DNA from 3 places in the Oceanimonas pelagia genome. Region 1 is predicted to be linked to each of the others. Evidence: predicted binding sites of a transcription regulator. Region 1 holds the regulator's gene; each other region holds the start of a gene.
What was found. The regulator LexA, encoded in region 1, represses DNA repair genes until DNA is damaged. The targets are predictions, from matches to a motif close to ANCTGTNTNNNNANACAGNT.
Positions count from the first base shown of each region.

Region 1 (7,255 bases):
GAACCAGCCAAACAGCATGACGGTCATCACCAGGGTGCCGGCGGCAAACACCAGGGGCCCGGCAATGCCGGCGATGCCGGCGGCCCACATGCCCGCTCCTGCGGCCAGCAGAAACAACCCCAGCGCCCCCACCACCGGCCAGGGGCTTTGCGCCGGCACGTAGTATTTTTCCGTTTTGACCGCCATGCTTGCCTCCTTGTCAGCCTTGCCCGGCCGCCTGCTCGCTGATGTCGTAAAGGGTGTAGGACAGGGTAAACACCTCAATGTCGGCGGGCAGCGCCTCATCCACGTAAAAGCTCATGGGCATCACCGCTCGCGCCCGGCCATCGAGAGGTTGCTCCTCAAAACAGAAGCACTCGGTCTTGCGCAGGTAGCCCGCCGCTCGCCCCGGCGACACCGAGGGAATGGCCCGCAGCACCCGGCTGTCCACGCCCGGATTGGTCACGGTAAAGTCGACCCGGTGCATTTCCCCCGGATGCACGGCCAGCCGGCGTACCGAAGGGGAAAATTCGCCGCCCAGGCCGGTGTGCTGATAGGTCACAAACTCCACCGTCACCAGCCGCGCCTCGTCCACGCCCTGAGCGGTCATCGCCGCCGTGCTGGCGGTTTTGCCGTTCAGTCCGGTGATGTCGCAAAACACGTCATACAGGGGCACCAGGGCAAAGCCAAAACCGAACATGGCCAGCGCCACCAGGCCCAGCCGCCGGGCCTTTTTGACCGTATTCATCCGTCCACCTTCGGCGGGGTGTCAAAGGTGTGGTAGGGCGCCGGCGACGGCACCGTCCATTCCAGGCCTTCGGCGCCCTCCCAGGGTTTGGCCTGGGCCCGCTCGCCGCCGCGAATGCACTTTACCAGCACCGCCACAAACAGGAGCTGGGACAGGCCGAAGGCGAAACCGCCGATGCTGACCAGGGCATTGATGTCGGCAAATTGCAGCGAATAATCGGGAATACGCCGGGGCATGCCGCCCAGGCCGAGAAAATGCATGGGGAAGAACAGAATGTTCACCGACACCACAGAGCACCAGAAATGCCATTTGGCCAGGCGCTCGTCAAACATGTGGCCGGTCCACTTGGGCAACCAGTAGTAGGCCGCCGCCATGATCGAGAAAATGGCTCCCGACACCAGCACGTAATGAAAATGCGCCACCACGAAATAGGTGTCGTGATACTGAAAGTCCGCCGGGGTAATGGCCAGCATCAGGCCACTGAAGCCGCCGATGGTGAACAGCACGATAAAGGCCAGGGCGAACAGCATGGGCACTTCAAAGCTGAGGGAGCCACGCCACATGGTGGCTACCCAGTTGAACACCTTGACCCCGGTGGGCACCGAAATCAGCATGGTGCAATACATGAAGAACAGCTCCGCCGCCACCGGCATGCCCACGGTAAACATGTGGTGCGCCCACACCAGGAAGCTGAGCCCGGCAATGGACGCAGTGGCATACACCATGGAGGCGTAGCCGAACAGCCGCTTGCGGCTGAAGGCAGGCACGATGGCCGAGATAATACCGAAACTCGGCAATATCATGATGTACACCTCGGGATGGCCGAAGAACCAGAAGATATGCTGGAACATGACCGGATCCCCGCCTCCGGCAGCTTCGAAAAAGCTGGTACCGAAATACTTGTCGGTCAGCACCATGGTCACGGCGCCGGCCAGCACCGGCATGACCGCAATCAGCAGAAAGGCGGTGATCAGCCAGGTCCAGCAGAACAGCGGCAGTTTCATCCAGGTCATGCCCGGTGCACGCAGGTTCCAGATGGTAACAATCACGTTGATCGCCCCCATGATGGAGCTGATGCCCATGATATGAATGGCAAACACAAACAGGGCGGTGCTGTCGGGGCCATAGGTGGTGGACAGGGGCGCATAAAAGGTCCAGCCGAAATTGGGGCCGCCACCGGGCACAAACAGCGAGCTCAGCATCAGCACAAAGGCGAAGGGCAGGATCCAGAAGCTCCAGTTGTTCATGCGCGGCAGCGCCATGTCGGGCGCGCCGATCATCATGGGAATCATCCAGTTGGCCAGGCCGACAAAGGCCGGCATCACGGCACCGAACACCATGATCAGGCCGTGCATGGTGGTCATCTGGTTAAAGAAGTTGGGCTCTACCAGCTGCAGCCCGGGCTGAAACAACTCGGCCCGGATCACCATGGCCATGCCCCCGCCCACCAGAAACATGGTGAGGCTGAACAGCAGGTAGAGACTGCCGATATCCTTGTGGTTGGTGGTGAACAGCCAGCGGCTGATGCCCTTGGCGGGACCGTGGTGATGCTCATCCACCAGGTGAATATTCGCGGTTTCCGTGCGATCCATCTGCGCCATCACAGCCCCCTATTGTTCCTGTCTGGCCTGGTGAATATCTTTTGGCTGCACCAGGTCGCCGGTGTCGTTGCCCCAGGCATTGCGCTCGTAGGTGATCACCGCCGCCAGCTCCTTCAGCGCCAGTTGCTTGTCAAAGCTCTGCATGGCGGTACCCGCCTTGCCATACAGCACTATGTTGATGTGAGCGGCCCGGTCGTTCAGCACCAGCTCGCTGCTCCTGAGCGCCGGAAAGGCGCCGGGAATGCCTTCGCCATTGGCCTGATGACAGGCGGCACAGGCCTTCTGATAGACCTGCTCACCCAGCGTCATCAGCTCGTCCCTGCTCATGTTCATGGCCAGCAGTTCCTGCTCGGCGGCCCTGGCCTCGGCCTGCTCGGTTTTGCGCCGGGCCAGCCAGCCATCAAATTCCTCGGGAGAGCGGGCATCCACGACGATGGGCATAAAGCCGTGATCCTTGCCGCACAGCTCGGCGCACTGGCCACGATACAGGCCCGGCTGCTCGATGCGGGTCCAGGCCTCGTTGATAAAACCGGGAATGGCATCCTTTTTCACCGCGAAAGCCGGCACCCACCAGGAGTGGATCACATCGTCGGAGGTGATCAGAAAGCGCACCTTGCGCTCCGTGGGCAGCACCAGGGGATGATCCACCTCCAGCAGGTAGTGCTCCCGCTTGCGCACCTCACCGCTGATCTGTTGCGGCAGGGTAGCCAGCAGGCTGTAAAACTCCACGTCTTCGTCAAAGTAACGGTAATGCCACTTCCACTGAGAGCCGGTGATCTGCACGGTGAGATCCGGCTTTGAAGCGTCTTCCATCGCCACCAGGGTTTTGGTGGCGGGAATGGCCATGGCCACCAGAATGAGAAAGGGAATGATGGTCCAGAGGATCTCGACCCTGGTGCTTTCGTGAAACTGGGCTGCCCGGGCGCCTCTGGACTTGCGATGGTGAATAATGGCCCAGAACATGGCCCCGAACACCAGCAGACCGATGACCGCGCAGATGGTGAGAATGGTCATGTGCAGGCCATACACTTTCTGGCTGATTTCGGTGACCCCTTCGGTCATGTTGAGGCGGACCTGGGCCTCGGCGGGCAGGGTTGCCAGCAAGGACAACAGCAGCAAAATCGGCTTCACGCGCACCCCCATCGTTTCATCCTGTAACACCGGAGCACTTGAATTCGGCATTGGTGGCCGCCGAACGACCGCATCCCTTCCATTCGGCTGACTCTAAGTAAAGCAGCAGTTAAGGAAATGTAAAATATAAAGAAATGGGAGATTGGGGATTGGGGATTGGGGATTGGGGATTGGGGATTGGGGATTGGGGATTGGGGATTGGGGATTGGGGATTGGGGATTGGGGATTGGGGATTGGGGATTGGGGATTGGGGATTGGGGATTGGGGATTGGGGATTGGGGATTGGCAGGCCACCATAAGTTTGCGGCCTGCCGGGTCAAGCGGGTTTGTCAGAAGTCGCCGTTGCGGATCACCCCCACCGCCAGACCTTCGATAATCAGCTCCTGGGTACGCAAGTCCACCTCAATGGGCGACAGCTCCTCGTTTTCGGGCACCAGGCTGACCTTGCTGCCCTTGCGCTGAAAGCGCTTCACCGTGACTTCGTCGTCGAGCCGGGCCACCACCACCTGGCCATTGCGGGCCTCCCGGGTCTTGTGCACCGCCAGCAGATCACCGTCCATGATGCCGATATTCTTCATGCTCGTGCCCCGAACCCGCAGCAAAAAGTCCGCCGAGGGATGGAACAGGGCGGGATCGAGCCGGTAATGACTCTCGATGTGCTGTTGCGCCAGTATGGGTTCACCGGCGGCCACCCGGCCCACCAGCGGCAGGCCCTGTTCTTCTTCCGCCTCTTCCCCGGCCAGGCGAATGCCCCGGGAAGTACCGGGCATGATTTCAATCACGCCCTTTTTGGCCAGCGCCTTGAGGTGCTCTTCCGCCGCATTGGCGGACTTGAACCCCAGCACCCGGGCAATTTCCACCCGGGTGGGCGGCATGCCGGTTTGCTGAATGTGTTCCTTGATAATGTCCAGCACCTGCGACTGGCGGGGAGTAAGGGCTTTCATGGTGAAACCTGTCTGTTTATACAGTTAACTGTCAGTATATCCAGTAATGAGTCCAGAGCAAGTCCCAAAGCCTTTCACTTACCACAGCGCCAGCACCAGACCGGCAAAGATGGCCATGCCGACGTGGTTGTTGTTAAGAAAGGCGCGAAAGCAGGGCATGCGTTCCCGGTCGCGGATCAGCCGCTGCTGATACACAAACAGTCCGGCAGCCGCCAGCAGCCCCCAGTAAAAGGACGCGGCCAGCTCAAACACCCCACCCGCCGCCACCAGCAGCAACAGGGTGGCCAGCTGCAGCAGACCCACGATCAACTTGTCGCGGCGGCCAAACAGAATAGCGGTGGACTTGACCCCGATTTTGAGGTCGTCGTCCCGGTCCACCATGGCATACATGGTGTCGTAGGCCACGGTCCAGGTGAGGTTGGCGGCAAACAGCAGCCAGAGCCCGGGGGGCAGGCTGTTGCTCTGAGCGGCAAAGGCCATGGGAATGGCCCAGGAAAAGGCAATGCCGAGAAACAGCTGGGGCAGATGAGTCACCCGCTTCATAAAGGGATAGAGCGCCGCCCAGAACAGGCCGGCAAAGGCCAGACCAATGGTGAGGGCATTGGTGGTCAGCACCAGCACAAAGGAAATGCCCACCAGCAGGGCGAAAAAGCCCAGTGCCTGGCGCTCGGTGAGTTCACCGGCGGGCAGCGGCCGGGCATGGGTACGCTTGACGTGGCCGTCGATATGGCGATCGGCGTAGTCGTTGATCACACAGCCGGCGGAACGCATGGAAAACACCCCGGCCACAAACACCAGCAGCAACCAGGGGGATGGCAGGCCCTCGGCGGCAATCCACAGCGCCCACAGGGTAGGCCACAACAGCAGCAGGGTGCCGATGGGCTTGTCGAGCCGGGCCAGAGCCAGGTAGGCGCGCCAACGCGGCCGTGAAAAAGAAGTCAGGGTGGTCATTACACTATATTCCGGTAGGGTGCCGAAGCCGGCAGAAAGAGTTCGGTCACCAGCACCCGGGCGGCACCGGTGCTGAGAGTGGAGCGCCGGGCCCAGGGCAAGGTATCGCTCAAGGCGGCATTGAACCCGGCACGGGTCTGCAACCGCCGATACTCCACCGCGGAGAGCTCGGCAAGATCAAAGGGAGTCCGTTGCAGATCCGTCGCTTCAAACATCAACTCTCCCAGCGCCTTGCTGCCCAGCCCGGCCAGTGCCGGCAATGCCGCTTGCGTGGCGGAGGAATAGAGCGAGCTGGCGTACACCCAGGGCACCTCATCGCACAACAGCAACACTTCCCGGCAATAGGCCTGCCCGGCCTGAAGGCGCTCCACCTGAGCCGGCGTGAGCGGACGCAACACCGAATCGGACAATACCTGTACCCGGAAGTGCCGGCAGTGACGACGCAGCCGCCGGGTCAGCGAGCCCGGCTCGTGCAGCCAGTCGCCCAGGGCGGATGACGCCGGTGCTGAACGGCCCCAGCGCCAGTCACTGTCGACACTGGGCGTCATGGTTGTTTGCTGAAGTGGCAAAGACATAAAAATGACTTGGGTCCTGCTTTGGCGGTAACATCACCACCGCATTTTCGGGCCATGATACAGAAAACCGTCGACGGACTTGACCGCACCGGCAAATATTTAAACAATGCCCGCTCTCTCATTGCTCGGAGACTCATATGTTTCGGTTACTTGCCCTCTGCCTGCTGCTGGCGGCCCCGGGCACGCTCAGCGCTCAGGAGGAAACGGCGGCACCCGCCGGGCCCATATACTACACCATGACACCGGACATTATTACCAACTACCAGAACTCCGGGCAAAACCTGGGCTATGTGCGGGTGGCGGTGGAGCTGATGCTGGAGCGCCCGGAGCAACTGACGGTAGTGGAAGAGAATATGCCGCTGCTGCGGGATGCGCTCAACGACTTGCTGGCGGAAAAAAGCCGGCAGGAAATCCGCTCCCTGCCGGCCCGGGCCGGGCTGGCCGATGAGGGCCGGGAGCGGCTCAACGAGCTGCTGTTGCAGGAAACCGGGCAAACGCCGGTACGCCGCCTGCTGTTTACCACCTTCCTTTATCAGTAACCCGCCGGCGATTGTCCAGCCAGGCCTGCAACAAGCCGATGAGCGCGCCGCCCAGGTGCGCCATGTTAGCCACCGGCGTGCCCAGCAGGTCGGCAAAGCCCAGCACCAGCCACACCAGCATAAACACCGCCATGCCGTCGGGCAGGCCCATGCCCCGAGCCGGGTTGAGCCGGCCGCTGAACCAGACATAGGCCAGCAGCGCATACACCACTCCCGACAGGCCGCCAAAGCGCGGGCCGCTGGCCCAGAACTGCAGCAGGTTGGGCAGCACCGCCGCCACCAGCAGCAGCACCAGCAGCTTGCCGCTGCCCAGCCGCCGCTCCACCATGCCGCCCAGGTACCACCACCAGAACAGGTTGAATACCAGGTGCATCAGGGAAAAGTGCATCAGCGCCGGGGTAAAGGCGCGCCAGAATTCGGTGCCCAGCAGCCATTCGGCCCGGGGCGGAAACGACAGCACCCCAAACATGGGCAGGCCCAGCCAGCTCAGGCCGTAAACCAGCAGGCAGGCCAGCAGCACCAGCAGATTCACCGGCCCGGTCTGGCGCAGCAGGTCGCTGATCCAGCCGGTTTGCCGGGCCCCGTCGGTAAAGCGGGCGTGGCTGTCGCCCCGCTTCCAGGACGCTTCCTGGTAGCGGGGATGAAACGGCTCGGCCAGAAAACGCTTGACCTCCCGCTGGGCCTGCTCGAAACGGGATTCGTCCACCAGCCAGATATGCACGTTACCGTCGTCGTCCTGAGTCAGCTCGCAGTGCAGGCCAAGCTCACTCAGATAGTCCACAAAGGC
Region 1 is NZ_CP118224.1:3,080,699-3,087,953, forward strand. Features, by position in the region: gene PU634_RS14725 (cytochrome c oxidase subunit 3) at 1-186, opposite strand, end outside; gene PU634_RS14730 (cytochrome c oxidase assembly protein) at 200-727, opposite strand; gene ctaD (cytochrome c oxidase subunit I) at 724-2,319, opposite strand; gene coxB (cytochrome c oxidase subunit II) at 2,338-3,459, opposite strand; gene lexA (transcriptional repressor LexA) at 3,789-4,403, opposite strand; gene ubiA (4-hydroxybenzoate octaprenyltransferase) at 4,482-5,354, opposite strand; gene PU634_RS14755 (chorismate--pyruvate lyase family protein) at 5,354-5,902, opposite strand; gene PU634_RS14760 (flagellar basal body-associated FliL family protein) at 6,067-6,468, shown strand; gene glpG (rhomboid family intramembrane serine protease GlpG) at 6,446-7,255, opposite strand, start outside.

Region 2 (7,255 bases), 1.6 Mb from region 1:
TGAGATCGGCCCTGGCCTTTGGTGCCATCGGTGTACTGATGCTGATCCTGGGCGGGCTCAGTCTGGTTCAGCTCAACAGTCTCAACGATCAGATCACCCGGCTGGCCACTCACGATGTGCCCAGCCTGACCGCAGTGGATAATATCGACAAGGAGTTTCTGCGTATTCGCCTGCACAGCCTGGCCCTGGCCAATTCGGCTCAAGCGGAGAAACGGGCCGAGTCCCAGGCCAACCTGGAGGCCGCCCGACAACAGCTGGAGGGGTTCAAACAGCAATACGACCGGCTGGCCCGCCTGCCCGAGGCCCGGGCCCTGCTGGCCCGCTTTAATGCCACCGAGGCCCGTTACTGGCAGGCGCACACCCGCATTATGGCGCAGGCCAGCCGCGGCGATGTGGCCGGTGCCAATCTGGCCTCACGGCAGGAGCTGGCGCCGCTGGCCGAGGAGCTGGCCGGGCTGCTGTTTGAGCTTAACCGGGTACAGCATGCGCGCATTGACAGCACCAACACTCAAACCGACCAGGTTTATGCCTTCTCCCGCAATGTGATCATCGGGCTGCTGGTGCTGGCCCTGGCGGGCATGGGACTGCTGGCCTGGCTGCTGACCCGCAGCATAGTGCAACCCATTGGCGATGCGGTGCGGGTGGCGGAGGTCATTGCCGGCGGTAACCTGACCCGGCCGGTGGCAGTCACCGGACGCGATGAACCGGCCCGGCTGCTGACCGCCCTCGGCAACATGCAGCGCAGCCTGCAGGAAACCGTGCAGCAGATTGCCGACTCCTCCCGTCAGCTGGCTTCCACCTCCGAAGAGCTGAGTTCGGTCACCCAGGAGTCCACCCGGGGCCTGCAACGCCAGAGCGAAGAGCTTGAGCAGGCGGCCACGGCGGTGAACGAAATGACCGCGGCGGTGGAAGAGGTGGCACGCAATGCCTCCAGCACCTCCCAGGAGTCGGAGCTGGCCGATGAACGGGCCCAGTTTGGTCGCGACCGGGTTGGCCAGACCGTTACCGCCATGGAAAGCCTGGCCGGCGACATTGGCGACACCATGCACAATATCGAGAGCCTGGCGGTGCGGGTGAACGACATCACCAGTGTACTTGACGTGATCCGCGCCATTGCCGATCAAACCAACCTGCTGGCCCTGAACGCCGCCATTGAGGCGGCCCGGGCCGGCGAGTCGGGGCGGGGCTTTGCCGTGGTGGCCGACGAGGTGCGGGCGCTGGCGCATCGTACCCAGGAGTCCACCAAGGAGATCGAGCAGATGATCCAGGCGGTGCAGCGCGGCTCTCAGGAGGCGGTGGTTGCCATGAAGACCAGTAACGAACGTACCACCGATACCCTGAATATCGCCCGCGAAGCCGGTGAAGCCCTGGCGCAGATCGCCACCAGCATTTCCGGCATCAATGATCGCAATGTGGCCATCGCCGGCGCCGCCGAGGAGCAGGCGCACGTGTCCCGGGAGGTGGATGGCAACCTGGTGAACATTCGTGATTTGTCGGTGCAAAGCGCCGCCGGTGCCAACCAGACCAGCGCGTCCAGCCAGGAGCTGGCCCGTCTGGCCGGTGAGTTGCGTACTCTGGTCGGCCGTTTTGTGATTTAGCCTTGTTGCACAAGGCCGGCGCCGGTTTATTCACAAAAAAAAAAAGCCCCGCCGAGCGGGGCTTTTGATTATGGGCAAGATAAGGCTTACAGCACGGCGGCAATGCCGTCGCACAGGGCGTCGATGTTGGCCTTGGTGATGCCGGCCACGCTGATGCGGCCGGAGCCGACGATGTAGATGCCGAACTCGTCCTTCAGACGGGCCACCTGCTCGGGAGTGAGGCCGGAGAAGGAGAACATGCCGTTCTGGCGGGCAATAAAGCTGAAATCGGTGCTCACGCCCCGGGCGGCCAGCTTTTCCACGAACAGGGTGCGCATTTCCTGAATGCGGTCACGCATTTCCTTAAGCTCGGCCTGCCAGTCGGCATACAGCTCGGGATCGTTGGCAATAATGGCCACCACATTGGCGCCGTGGGAAGGCGGGTTGGAGTAGTTGGCGCGAATAATGCTTTTTATCTGGCTGAAGCTGGTAGTGGCGGTGTCGGCATCCCTGGCCACCAGGGTAAAGGCACCCACGCGCTCGTTGTAGAGGCCGAAGTTCTTGGAGAAGGAGCTGGCAATCAGCAGCTCGGGGTTGTGCCTGGCAAACTCGCGCAAACCAAAGGCGTCTTCTTCAATGCCACGGGCGAAGCCCTGGTAGGCGAAGTCGAACATCGGCAGCCAGCCCTTGTCGGCGGCCAGTTTGGCCAGTTGCTGCCACTGCTCGGCGGTGGGGTCAATGCCGGTGGGGTTGTGGCAGCAGCCGTGGAACAGTACCACATCGCCGGCCTTGGCATCGGCCAGGCTGGCCAGCATGGCGTCGAAGTCCAGATCCTTGGTGTCGGCGTTGTAGTAGCCGTATTCCTTCACCTCCAGGCCGGCGGCGGTAAACACGGCGCGGTGGTTGGCCCAGGTGGGGTTGGAAATCCAGATGGTGTTGGTGTCGAGCTGGCGGGCGATGAACTCGCCGGCAATGCGCAGGGCACCGGTGCCGCCCGGCGCCTGGGCGGTGCGGGCACGCTGCTCGGCAATAATGCTGGCGTCGGCGCCGAACAGCAGTTTCTGCACGACCTGCCCATAGGCCTCAATGCCTTCTATGCTGAGATAGTTTTTGGTGGTTTGCTCCTGCACCAGGCGCGCTTCGGCTTTCTTCACGCAACGCAGTACCGGGGTCTGGCCGGCTTCGTCTTTGTAGATGCCGACACCCAGGTTGATTTTGTCGGTACGGGCATCTTTACGGAACGCATCGGTCAGACCCAGAATGGGGTCGGCCGGTGCAGCAGTGACCTTCTCGAACATAGTCTTGTCAATTCCTTCTTGTAAAAGCGAGTGTGGTCGCCAAGCGACGGCTGTTAGTTATATCACTTGCGCCGGTATTAAAAAATGGCTTTGCGGGGAATTTGCCGGGTATTGTTACCCGCCGGCGACCAGGGCCGGGCGCACCAGCAGCCAGTAACTGGCCAGGGCCAGCCAGGCACACAGACTCATGACCAGTGCCATGGGCAGGGCGGAGACCGCATGACTGACATTGACCGCGAAGGTGGCCACCGCCCCCAGGCCAAAGCGCACCGTACCGGCCAGGGCGGAGGCGGTGCCGGCGGCCTCGGGAAAGTGACTGAGCAGCCCGGCCATGGCGTTGGCGCCCACCAGGCTGATTTGCGCAATCAGTACCATCACCGCCGGCACCAGTCCCCACAGGCCGCCAAACCCGGTGATGCCATTGAACAGCAGCACGATCCCGGCCAGCGCCGCCAGGGTGAGGCCGGTTTTCAGCAGCCGGTCACTGCCCAGATGTTTCACCAGCCGGCTGTTGCCAAAGGTCAGCACCATCATCAGCACTATGTTCATGGCAAACAACAGGCCATAGTGCTGGGCCGGCACGCCGTAGAGTTCGATGTACACCAGTGGTGAGCCGGAGATAAACGCAAACATGGCGGCGGTGGTCAGGCCGCCGCAGCCGATATAGCCGACCGCCGCCCGGTGGCGCAGCACCTTGCCGTAGTTTTGCAGCACCGGCCACAACCGGAATGGCTGGCGATGTTCGGGCTTCAGGGTTTCGGGTATGCGCCAGGCCAGTGCCAGGGTCACCAGGGTGCCGATGATCGCCAGCAGCACGAAAATGCTGTGCCAGTGACCGACCAGCAGCAGGTAGCCGCCAACGATGGGGGCCACCAGCGGCGCCAGGGTCATGACCAGGATCACCAATGACATCACCCGGGCAAACATGTCCCGTTCAAACATGTCTCGCAGCAGGGCGTTGAGCACCACGGAGCCGGCGGCACCCCCCAGTGCCTGCAACAGCCGAAAGGTCATCAGGGTTTCAATGCTGTCGGCAACGGCGCAGCCGATGCTGGCCAGGGTAAACAGCGCCAGTCCGCCGAGCATGACCGGCTTGCGGCCCACGGTGTCGGCCAGCGGGCCGTAAAACAGCTGCCCCAGGGCAAACCCCGCCAGAAACACGCTGATGGTGAGCTGGGCCTGGGACACCGGCACCCCCAGATCCCGCGCTATGGTGGGCAGGCTGGGCAGATACATGTCGATGGCCAGGGGAGTCAGCCCGGCCAGGCTGGCCAGTAACAACAACAATGAAAAGGGCAGGGCCATAAGGTCACCAGAAGTTACAAAAGAAACATCATGATAGCACTGCCGTCGGCCCCCTTGTCAGGGCGTGTAAGGATAAATATGCAACCGGGGGATCAGCGGCTCGCCGCCAATGCGGGCGGCCCGGCGCTTGCGGGGTTTGGCGGGCGGGTAATCACACAGGGGAGTCACCGCCGGGGGGGCGTCCTGACACAGCAGCAGGGGTAAATGGGCTTTGTACTGCTGCTGGCGGGGAGTGAGCGGCTCGCTCCAGCGCACATTGACCATGGGGTGGGTTTTTACCGGCCGGCGCAGGCGCAGTTCCACATGTGCCGGCAGGCGTTTAACGTCGTAAATTTCCCGATCCACACACTGCATCCAGGTATGTGGATCGGTCAGCGGAGGCGGGTTCAGCCGGCTTTGCATCAGCTGCGCCACCAGCTTTTGTTTGTCGACTTTTTGAATAATCTGCTTGTTGGCCCAGGTAAAGCCCAGCCGTGAAGCCCCATGAGGCAGCAGGGTCAGCTGGCGATAAACCTGCAGGGTAATGAGCCCGGGAAAGGTGTCGTGCACCAGGGTGAATTTCTTGTCTTTATCGTCCAGCCGCTGCACCAGGGCACGAAAGGCGAGTTTGAGCCGGTTAACCTCGTTGAGCCGAGGCTCAAGCTCGGCCCGAGCAGAGGCGGGCAGCACGATAAACCCCGGCAGCCGAAAACTGGCCTTGGCGGAGCAGTCGGGCTGAAGATGCCAGCGGCCATAGGCGGAAAGGGCAGCGTTGAGGGCGGCCTTGCCGGTGACTTGTTCCTGCACCGGAATGTGCTCAACGGGATCGTGCTCCTTGCCCTGGGGTACCTCGGGCAGGCGATAGCAGCAGGCCAGGGGGGGAGTTCCGGCCCGTTCGTTAATCAGGCCGCGCAAATCGGCGAGGGCCGACTCCAGCAAGGACATGGTGTGATTCAGCTCGGCGGCGAGGGTGAACATATATTTTATGCCAACATACACATGGTGCGATTAATAATAGCCCGTCTGAAAGAAAACACAATCCTTAAGCAGCAGCACGGTTCACAGGGTTTTTATTTAACATAAACACTCGAGGTACGTAGATGTCATAAAAAAAGCCAGGTACAAAATCCGTGTACCTGGCTCAGGGGAATGGCTCATTGGCTGAGCCGTGCGCTAGTAAGAGAACACCCGACGCCGGGCGCCCTCTGTTTAAATTCTAGACTTTAATCCCGAGTCTGCCAGCCATGTTCACAAAAAGGAGGCACATCGGCAACTTGCAACTCGGCAGCGGCTTGAGTACTGTATTTACATACAGATAAGGAGTCCACCATGGCCGTAGAAGTACAATATCGCGTAGTGCGTAACGGAATCGAAAAAATGACTTTTACCAACAAGAAAGAGGCGGATGCCTACGACCGCCTGCTGGATCTGGCCGAACACATTGAAACCGTGCTGGAGCAGGCTCCGGTCAGCCTGAATGAACAGGATCGGGAAGCGCTGGCGCTGTTCCTGGCTCAGCACCAGGCGGAGTTGTCCGGCCCGAAGAAAACACCGGCCAGGAAAGCGGCCAAAACTGCGCCGGAAGCCGCCAAGGCCGTGGCCTGATGGTGCCCGCCCGGCGTCACAGCGCACTGCCAGCCTAGCTATACAGGGTGCGGTACAACCCGGGTTGCTCCAGCAGCTCGTGGTGCGTGCCGGACTGGCTGATCCTGCCGTCTTCAAATACGATAACCCGGTCAGCCTGGCGCACCGAGCTCAGCCGGTGCGCCACTATCAGGGTGGTGCGCCCGTGCAGAAAGCCCGACAGCGCCTGATGCAACCGTTGCTCGGTGTCGGTGTCGAGGGCCGAGGTGGCTTCGTCCAGGATCACGATGGCCGGATCCTTCAGGATCATGCGGGCCACCGCCAGTCGCTGTTGCTGGCCGCCCGAAAGGCGCACGCCGCGCCGGCCGATTTCCGTATCCAGGCCCTTGTCCATGGCCGCCACCACGTCATCCAGTTGCGCCACCTTCAGGGCTTGCCAGATGGCTTCGTCGTTGTGCTCATCGCCCAGGTTCAGGTTGGCACGCACCGTGTCATTAAACAGCACCGGCTGTTGCAGCACGGTAGCCACATGCTCGCGAATGGTGGCAAAGCCGATGTCGTGGCTGCTGACGCCGCCAAAGCGAATGTCGCCGCTGTCGGCGGGGTAGAGGCCCAGCAACAACTGAATAAAGGTCGACTTGCCACCGCCGCTGGCGCCCACCAGCGCCACCTTTTCGCCGGCGGTGATGTTCAGGCTGATATCATCCAGTACCCGCCGTTCGCCGTCGTATGAAAAACACAGGTTGCGGACGTCGATGGGCAGGGTAGTGACGCCGGCAAAGGGGTTCACCTTGCCGGTGGCTTCCACTTCGCCCCCCAGGGCCAGCATGGCGTTGATGCGCTTGCGGGCGGCGTCGGCGGCGTAAAAGGAATACTGCATATTGAGCAACTCCTGCACCGGTCCCATCATGAACCAGAGGTAACTGAACACCGCAAAAATCTGGCCCACGGTCAGATCCGTGTACAGCACCATGATCATGCCCACGGCCCGGAACAGCTCCACCCCGGACAAAAACAGCAAAAAGCTGGCTTTGCCGGCGGCCTCGCTTTTCCAGTGATATTCAATGGCGGTGTCGCGCACGCCCCGGGCCCGATCGATCACCCGCAGCAGATAGTGACGCTCGCGGTTGGCCGCGCGGATTTCCTGAATGCCGTCCAGGGTTTCCACCAGTGCCTGCTGAAACAGTTCAAAGGCCCTGTTTTCGTTGCGCTTGAGGTATTTCACCTTGGCGCCCAGACGACTGGAAAAGAACACCACCACCGGATTCAGCAGCAGAATAAAGAGCCCCAGTTGCCAGTTCAGCAACAGCAGCACCACGGCAGTGCCCACCACGCTCAGCAGGCTGATCAGCAGCCGGCTCAGGGTTTCCCCCAGAAACCGGTCGAGGGTTTCCACGTCGGTGATGTAATGAGAGCTGACGCTGCCGGCGCCCACCGACTCAAAGGCGCGCAGGGGCGTTCGCATCAGCTGGCGGGTGAGCCGGCGCCGGATCTGAAAGGTAATGTGTTTGG
Region 2 is NZ_CP118224.1:1,484,368-1,491,622, forward strand. Features, by position in the region: gene PU634_RS07050 (methyl-accepting chemotaxis protein) at 1-1,598, shown strand, start outside; gene PU634_RS07055 (amino acid aminotransferase) at 1,685-2,875, opposite strand; gene PU634_RS07060 (Bcr/CflA family multidrug efflux MFS transporter) at 2,990-4,180, opposite strand; gene PU634_RS07065 (DNA replication terminus site-binding protein) at 4,238-5,137, opposite strand; gene PU634_RS07070 (YebG family protein) at 5,489-5,764, shown strand; gene PU634_RS07075 (ABC transporter ATP-binding protein) at 5,799-7,255, opposite strand, start outside.
Region 2: the regulator LexA is predicted to act here: its motif matches at 5,457-5,476, upstream of PU634_RS07070 (YebG family protein).

Region 3 (7,255 bases), 1.3 Mb from region 1:
TTAAGCTGGGCCACGGCTCTGGCACCACTCAAACCAAACCCAAACTCAACAAAGACTGAAGCAGTTAAAGCTACACCCAGTGCATAAAGAACCAAGCCATACTCTTTCGGCCCCAAAGCACGGGCCAGCACAGGCAATTCAATCAAAGGAATTAACAACCCACCGACATGGGCCAGCAACAACCAGAAGGCACTAGTTACGATACGGGACACGAGTTATTACCACAGCAATTGACAACAAGACAACCATCCATTCCATCAACTCGTTACTAACAGGATGAAAAAGCCCTGAGAATAAATAAAGTAAAATCCCACTCGATGCAGGCAAAACATAACCAATCCTCTCATGAATGCTACCTGCACCATTAACAATGAATCTGACAACAACGATTAAAGGTATTACGAATATGGCCAAATACCCTGTTAAGCCTAACACCCCGGTATCAGCCAACAACTGAAGATAGGTCATATGAATGACTGTCGGCACTCCAGCATCCAAGGCAACAGTCTGACCAAAACCGGCGCCAAAAGGAAATTCAGCTATAGCACTCATCCATCCGATATATAACATCTCCATTCTTGTACTAGTATTCCCTGCAGCTACCCTGTCGATAGTGGACCCTGATAGTTCAGTAACATCAAGTAAGGCTGGCTGCCCACCTAAATTCACCCAGCTCAGTAGTGATGGCTGTAAAACCAGAAAAACAACCAAGAATGTGGATAATAGAGCAATATGTTTACCAGGCCGCAATCCAGGCCAATGACGGGAAAGACAAAACACCAAGAAAAACAAAATATAAGTTAAAGCCATCCACAGCATAGCTGTTCTGCTTCCATCAATTGATACCACCAACATAGAGGAGGCGACAAGAAGATAACAACGCCAATTTCTTTTATTAAGATAACTCCAAAGTGCCATAGGCCATATCAAGGCTGCAGTCTTCCATACGACACCAGGCCATGCTGCATACCAGCCAGCTCGTCCATCACCCAATATAACCAATAGCTCATGCTTTCTAGTTAGCATAAGAATCAACAATGGTAAAAATGAAACTACAAAGCCTGCATAAAGTGAAAACTCCAATTGCCTTTCAGTTGGCTGAATAAGAATACACCCCAACAACACAAGCATAATCACTAAATATTTAATGATTGTATAAACACCTTTTCCATCATGTAGCCAGCCTGCCAAGGCGATTCCAGAAACAAATATCAACCACCCCATAAAAATTAAAATAATGAAGGGGTTAGCCATCAAAAAAGCCACGCTCAGCCGCTTACAAAGCAAACTATAAATAAAAATAGGAGCCAACAAAATCAGCCATACCATAGGAGAACCTATATAGAGCTTTATATTGCCCAGTACAGAAACCCCAATAACAAACGCAAGGAGCAAAGCACCCTTACCCTTTTCAAGCCAATCAATACCGAATCGTTCTCTCACCCCGCCAATAATGTCTATTTTATTATTCATCCCCCCCCCTAAAAATAGGAAAAATGATTGGCAGCAACTAACCTGCAAGTCCAAAATAAACGTTTACCTAAAAGCTGATTTCTTTCTATTTTAATGACCTCTTGCGAAGCAGTGGTTGCCTAAATCAAGGAGCTATATGTCTTGCTCATGATCCGATTACATGGGCGCTGTTAATGGAAATGGTCGCCCCTCTCAAACCGGCATCCGATGTGCCAAAGTAGGATAATGACTCATCACTGTGATTGGAGAGACCGCCATGAAGGTTCAAACTATCGGTATTGATTTGGCAAAAGTAGTATTCCAATTCCACGGCGTGAATGAGCAAGGCAAGCGGTTGTTTAACAAGCAACTTAAACGTTCACAAATGGCGACGTTTTTTGCCGATCTGCCACCCTGTTTGATTGGCATGGCAGGGCAAGATTACGAAAGCCCCAGTCCTGACAGGACTTGCGATAGGTACTCGGTATTGCGACTTGCCCGCTTCTGTTTACGTTTGATACCAGCCTTAAAGCTGGTATCACTGTTCAGGGCATTGAACGCCATATGACGAATGGCTGCCATGTTTTCACCAGCCTGCTCACGGCGAATGCGACAATCATCTTCCCGCATGCCCACGTCCAGCCGCCAGTGCAGCTGTGATTCGATTGACCAGTGCGAGCGAGTAGCCTCCAGCATTTCCTTAGGCGACAGCTGCGCCGAGCTGATATAGTAACGCACCGTAATATCCAGCTCTTTCACGGGCTGGCTGCGCTCTTCCCGGATCGACCCCACAATTCCCAATGTTTTCAGTGCTGGCCACTCATATTCCAGATCACCCAAGATGGACAAGTCTTCCATCACCAGGCTCAGCCGGGTTTCCTTCCGACCATGGCCGACTTCCTGGATGCTATAGCCGTTGGCGTCTTCCTGCTGGAACATGTCCAACCGGAAGTAGTCGTTGAAAGCGGCTTCCAGGCTGGGCTGATTACCTTTCACAGCCAGCAGGTAGTCGGCCCCTTTGTCAAGCACCTTTTTGGCTATCGCTCGCTGACAGCCCATGGCATCGATGGTCACCAGACAACCACGAATGCTCAGTAGCTCCAGTAACTCAGGAATGACGGTGATCTCATTGGACTTCTCACTGGTTTTCACCTGCCCCAGCACCACCTGATTGGCGGCATTGAAGGCAGATACCATATGAATGGCCCCTTTACGCTTGCCCTTGTCATAGCTGCACCGCAGGGTTTTACCGTCAACGGCAATCACTTCGCCCTCAGTCACGTCGTAGCAAGCCTGCATCCAGGACGCAAAGCTCTTCTGCAGTTTTGTCGCAGACAGCATCCCCATCACCCGAGCAATGGTGTCATGAACCGGCACGCCGTTCTCGAAGTCACCGTGCTGGCGCAACCAATCAAGATGATCATGTCCGAAATCCTCGATGTCCTCCCAACCCTCGGCGCCGCCAATAACGGCCGCGATGGTCAGAAACAGGATATCGGCGAGTTTGAGCTCGATTTTCCACTGCTGACATGGGTCTCTGATGACGGAAAGGTGGTCCCAAAGGCTGAGTCCATTCATGGTGCTGCTCTGCTGTTGAAAAGACAGCATATGATCACAGCTGGGATAGATCGTCAAAGCGATCCTTGAAAATCAACATTTTTCTTCAAAAAACGTGCGTTCCGGTGTACAAACTGGCTGCTAGTGTTTTAATTTTCACCCCGCTGAAAGCCTTGCCACACAAGGTTTTTTCATGATCTTGCCCTACTGCTCCGGCTCTGATTTGATCAACAGCGCCCTGGAGACACGCTACCGCCCAAAGGGTTTTGCTTGGCCTTTCCCCCACGGCCCGGTACTTGCGCCTGTTTTATTGCATTTTGCAAATACTGAGACCTGCAAAGTCGCAGTATTCTAAGGGATTTAGAGCGGTGGTGAAACCTGTGGGAAGCATTGACTCTCAGCTCCGCTGAGCACAACGGAAGTGATCGCGTTCCGTACACCCCACAAACAAGTACGCCACGGCACCACGGTACTGTACAGAACAGATGTGCATGCTTTTGCAATTTCATTCGATCTTCTGCCCGGCCCGGTGCAGAATAATGGTAACTCACTCTGATATTAAGGATTTGTCATGCGTGTTCTCGGTATGGCCTTGGTGGCCCTGACTCTTTCCGGCTGCGCCAACATGGGGTTCAACAGCAATGTGTCGCCCGCCGGCATCAAGGATTATTACAAGGGTAATAACGTGGCGCTCTACGGTCGCGATGAGCTCAAGGGCGTGAACTATGTGACCCTGGGCACGGTGGAAGGTGAGGCCTGTCAGGTGGAGGCCAACGAGCCGCCGCCGAAGGATGCCGACGCCCGCGCCGACATTCGCCGCCGCGCCGCCGACCTGGGAGCCAACGGCATTCTGCTGGACCGCTGCATTCGCTTTGAAGACATGCCCGGCTGCCTTGAACAGGTACTGTGCAGTGGACAAGCGCTGAAGGTAAGTGAGTGAACACCATCAAGCTAGACCCCATCGGTATTATTCGCTCGCCCTACAAGGAAAAATTCGCGGTGCCACGCCAGCCCGGGCTGGTGAGCCGCGCCCGGGCACAGCTGGAGATGCTGCCGCCTTATAACGACCCCAGTGCCTTTCGCGGCCTGAGGGAGTTCAGCCATTTGTGGCTGGTGTTTGTGTTCCACCAGACCATGGAGCAGGGCTGGAAGCCCACGGTGCGGCCCCCCCGTCTGGGCGGCAACGAGCGGGTGGGCGTGTTTTCCACCCGCTCCACCTTTCGGCCCAACCCCATTGGCCTGTCGGTGGTGGAACTGCGCGACATGTGCAAAAGCGGCAGCAAGGTATGGCTGGAGCTGGGTGGGGTTGATTTGGTGGACGGCACGCCCATTGTCGACCTCAAGCCCTATTTGCCCTGGGCCGACGCCGTGCCCCATGCCCACGGTGGTTTTGCCCCTGCACCACCGGACCTGGGCATGGAGGTCATCTTCTCCGCCGAGGCAGAGCAAGCCTGTGCCCGCTCGGAAGTCCCTGAGCTGAAGGAATTCATTACCGAAGTGCTGGTGCAGGATCCGCGCCCGGCTTACAAGAAGACCGAGCAGAGCTGGCAGCAATATGGCGTGCGGCTGTATGACTATAACGTGCGCTATGAGGTGTTCGGGCAACTGACGCGAGTACTTTCGCTGGCTCGTGAGGAGTGAGATCTCCTCCAAGCTCTTGCGCCTCATCTTCCACCTCCACCTTGCACTGTATAAAACAACAGTATACTGTATTCCCATACAGCATAATTTTTGTTGCAGGGAATCATCATGTTGCTTCAGCTCACCATCAGCAATTTCGCCATCGTTTCCTTTCTTGAGCTGGACTTGCGCCAGGGCATGACCAGCATTACCGGCGAAACCGGCGCCGGCAAATCCATTGCCATCGACGCCCTGGCCCTGGCCCTGGGTGAGCGCGCCGACGCCGACTCGGTGCGCCCCGGTGCCGACAAAACCGACATCAGCGCCCGTTTTCGCATCGACAAGCTGCCCCGGGTCAAGGCCTGGCTGTGCGAGCAGGAGCTGGACGAGCAGGATGAATGCATACTGCGCCGCACCCTGAGCCGGGAAGGCCGCTCCCGGGGTTACATCAACGGCACCCCGGTGCCGCTGTCGCAACTCAAGGCGCTGGGCGCTCTGCTGGTCAATATTCATGGCCAGCACGCCCATCAGGAACTGCAAAAGCCCGATCACCAGCGCGCCCTGCTCGACGCCTATGCCGGCCACCACCAGCTGCTGGCCCAGACCAGCGCTGGCTATCAGCTCTGGCGCCAGCTCAGCAACGAACGCAGGCAGTTGCAGGCCGAACAGGAAAAATGGCAGGCCGAGCGCCAGTTGCTGGAATACCAGGTGGCAGAACTCGACGAGCTGGCCCTGGCCGAAGATGAATTTCCCGAGCTGGAAGCCGAACACAAACGGCTGTCCAACGGCGCCGAGCTGCTTAACAACTGCCAGCTGGCCCTCAACCTGCTGGGCGACAACGACGAAAGCAACGCCCTGCAACTGCTGCGCCAGGGGCTGAAAACCCTGAACGAGCTGGTGGTCATGGACTCACGCCTGGGCCCGGCGCTGGAAATGGTGGAAGGCAGCCTTATTCAGCTGGAAGAAGGTCACAGCGAGCTGGGCCGCTATCTGGATCGGCTGGAACTGGATCCGGAGCGCTTGCATGAGGTGGAAAGTCGCATGAGCAAGGTGATGGAGTTGTCGCGCAAGCACCATGTGCCCGCCGCCGACTTGTTCGATTTTCATCAGCAGCTCAGGGCCCGGCTGGCAGACATGGATCACAACAGCAACCGGCTGCAAGGGCTGGATGAGGAAGTGGAGCTGGCCCGTGAACACTTTGTACAGGCCGCCGAGCGCCTGAGCCAGAGTCGCCAGCGTTATGCCGCGGCTCTGAACAGGCAGATCACCCAAAGCCTGCACCAGCTCAGCATGGAAAAGGGCCGTTTTGAAATCCAGGTGAATGCCGATGCCGACGCCGGGTATTCGCCGCTGGGCATCGACCGGGTGGAATTTCTGGTAAGCACCAACCCCGGCCAGCCCCTGAGCCCCCTGGCCCGGGTGGCCTCAGGCGGCGAGCTTTCGCGCATCAGCTTGGCCATTCAGGTGATCACCGCCCAGAAGGTGGAAACGCCGACGCTGATCTTCGATGAGGTGGACGTGGGCGTGAGTGGCCCCACCGCTGCCGTGGTGGGCAAACTGCTGCGTAAACTGGGCGAGTCCACCCAGGTGCTGGTGATAACGCACCTGCCCCAGGTGGCGGGTAATGGCCATCAGCATTTCTTTGTGAGCAAGAGCAGCGATGCCGACCATACCGAAACCCGCATGCAGGAGCTGGATGAAGCAAACCGGTTGCAGGAACTGGCCCGGCTGCTGGGCGGCAACCGCATTACCGACAACACCCTGGCCAACGCCCGGGAGCTGCTGGTGTGTGAGTGAAACGGGGAAACGGAAGATGTGGAAACGGGAAGTCCCACATCTCATGTCCAGCGTCTACACCAGCCGGCGGGCAGCGCCAATAACAATGTCGATGGCCCTTTGCTCGGTGTCCTTCAGGCTGCTTTCATCGGGTATTTCCTGCTGGGTGCGGTTAACGACCACCCCCGCCACACAGCCGGCCCTTAAGCCCTGGCTGGCACACATGGTAAACAGGGTCGCCGACTCCATCTCGTAGTTGAGCACTCCCATCGCCTGCCATTCCTTCATGCTGCCCTGGAACCGGCGCAGCATGCGGGCCGAGTGGGTGTCGTAACGCTCCTGACCGGGGTAGAAGGTATCGGACGACGCGGTAATGCCCACATGAGGCGCCACGCCCAGTTCCCGGGCGGCATCCACCAGGGCACAGGTGCAGTCGAAGTCGGCCACCGCCGGAAATTCCGGGGGAGCAAAATGCCCGCTGGCGCCGTCCAGGCGCACCGCCGCCGTGGTTACGATGATGTCGCCCACCACCACCTGAGGCTGAATGGCCCCCGTAGTGCCCACCCGCAAAAAGGTGCGCACGCCCAGCTGGGCCAGCTCTTCCACCGCAATGGAGGTAGACGGACCACCAATGCCGGTGGAGCACACCACCACCGGCTTGCCGTCCAGCTCTCCCAGCCAGGAAGTGAACTCCCGCTTGCTGGCCAGGTGCCTGGGGTTGGCAAGATGGCGAGCAATGCGCTCTACCCGCTCGGGGTCGCCGGGCATTATCGCCACCCTGGCGCCCTGCAGCTCGTCATCGGTCACGCCAAGATGAAAAACGTGTTTGGTCATAACAAGTTCCCAACCG
Region 3 is NZ_CP118224.1:824,369-831,623, reverse strand. Features, by position in the region: gene PU634_RS03885 (oligosaccharide flippase family protein) at 1-212, opposite strand, end outside; gene PU634_RS03880 (O-antigen ligase family protein) at 193-1,473, opposite strand; partial or broken gene PU634_RS03875 (IS110 family transposase) at 1,730-1,882, shown strand; gene PU634_RS03870 (ISAs1 family transposase) at 1,894-3,030, opposite strand; gene rcsF (Rcs stress response system protein RcsF) at 3,581-3,949, shown strand; gene tsaA (tRNA (N6-threonylcarbamoyladenosine(37)-N6)-methyltransferase TrmO) at 3,946-4,650, shown strand; gene recN (DNA repair protein RecN) at 4,759-6,426, shown strand; gene udp (uridine phosphorylase) at 6,481-7,239, opposite strand.
Region 3: the regulator LexA is predicted to act here: its motif matches at 4,695-4,714, upstream of recN (DNA repair protein RecN).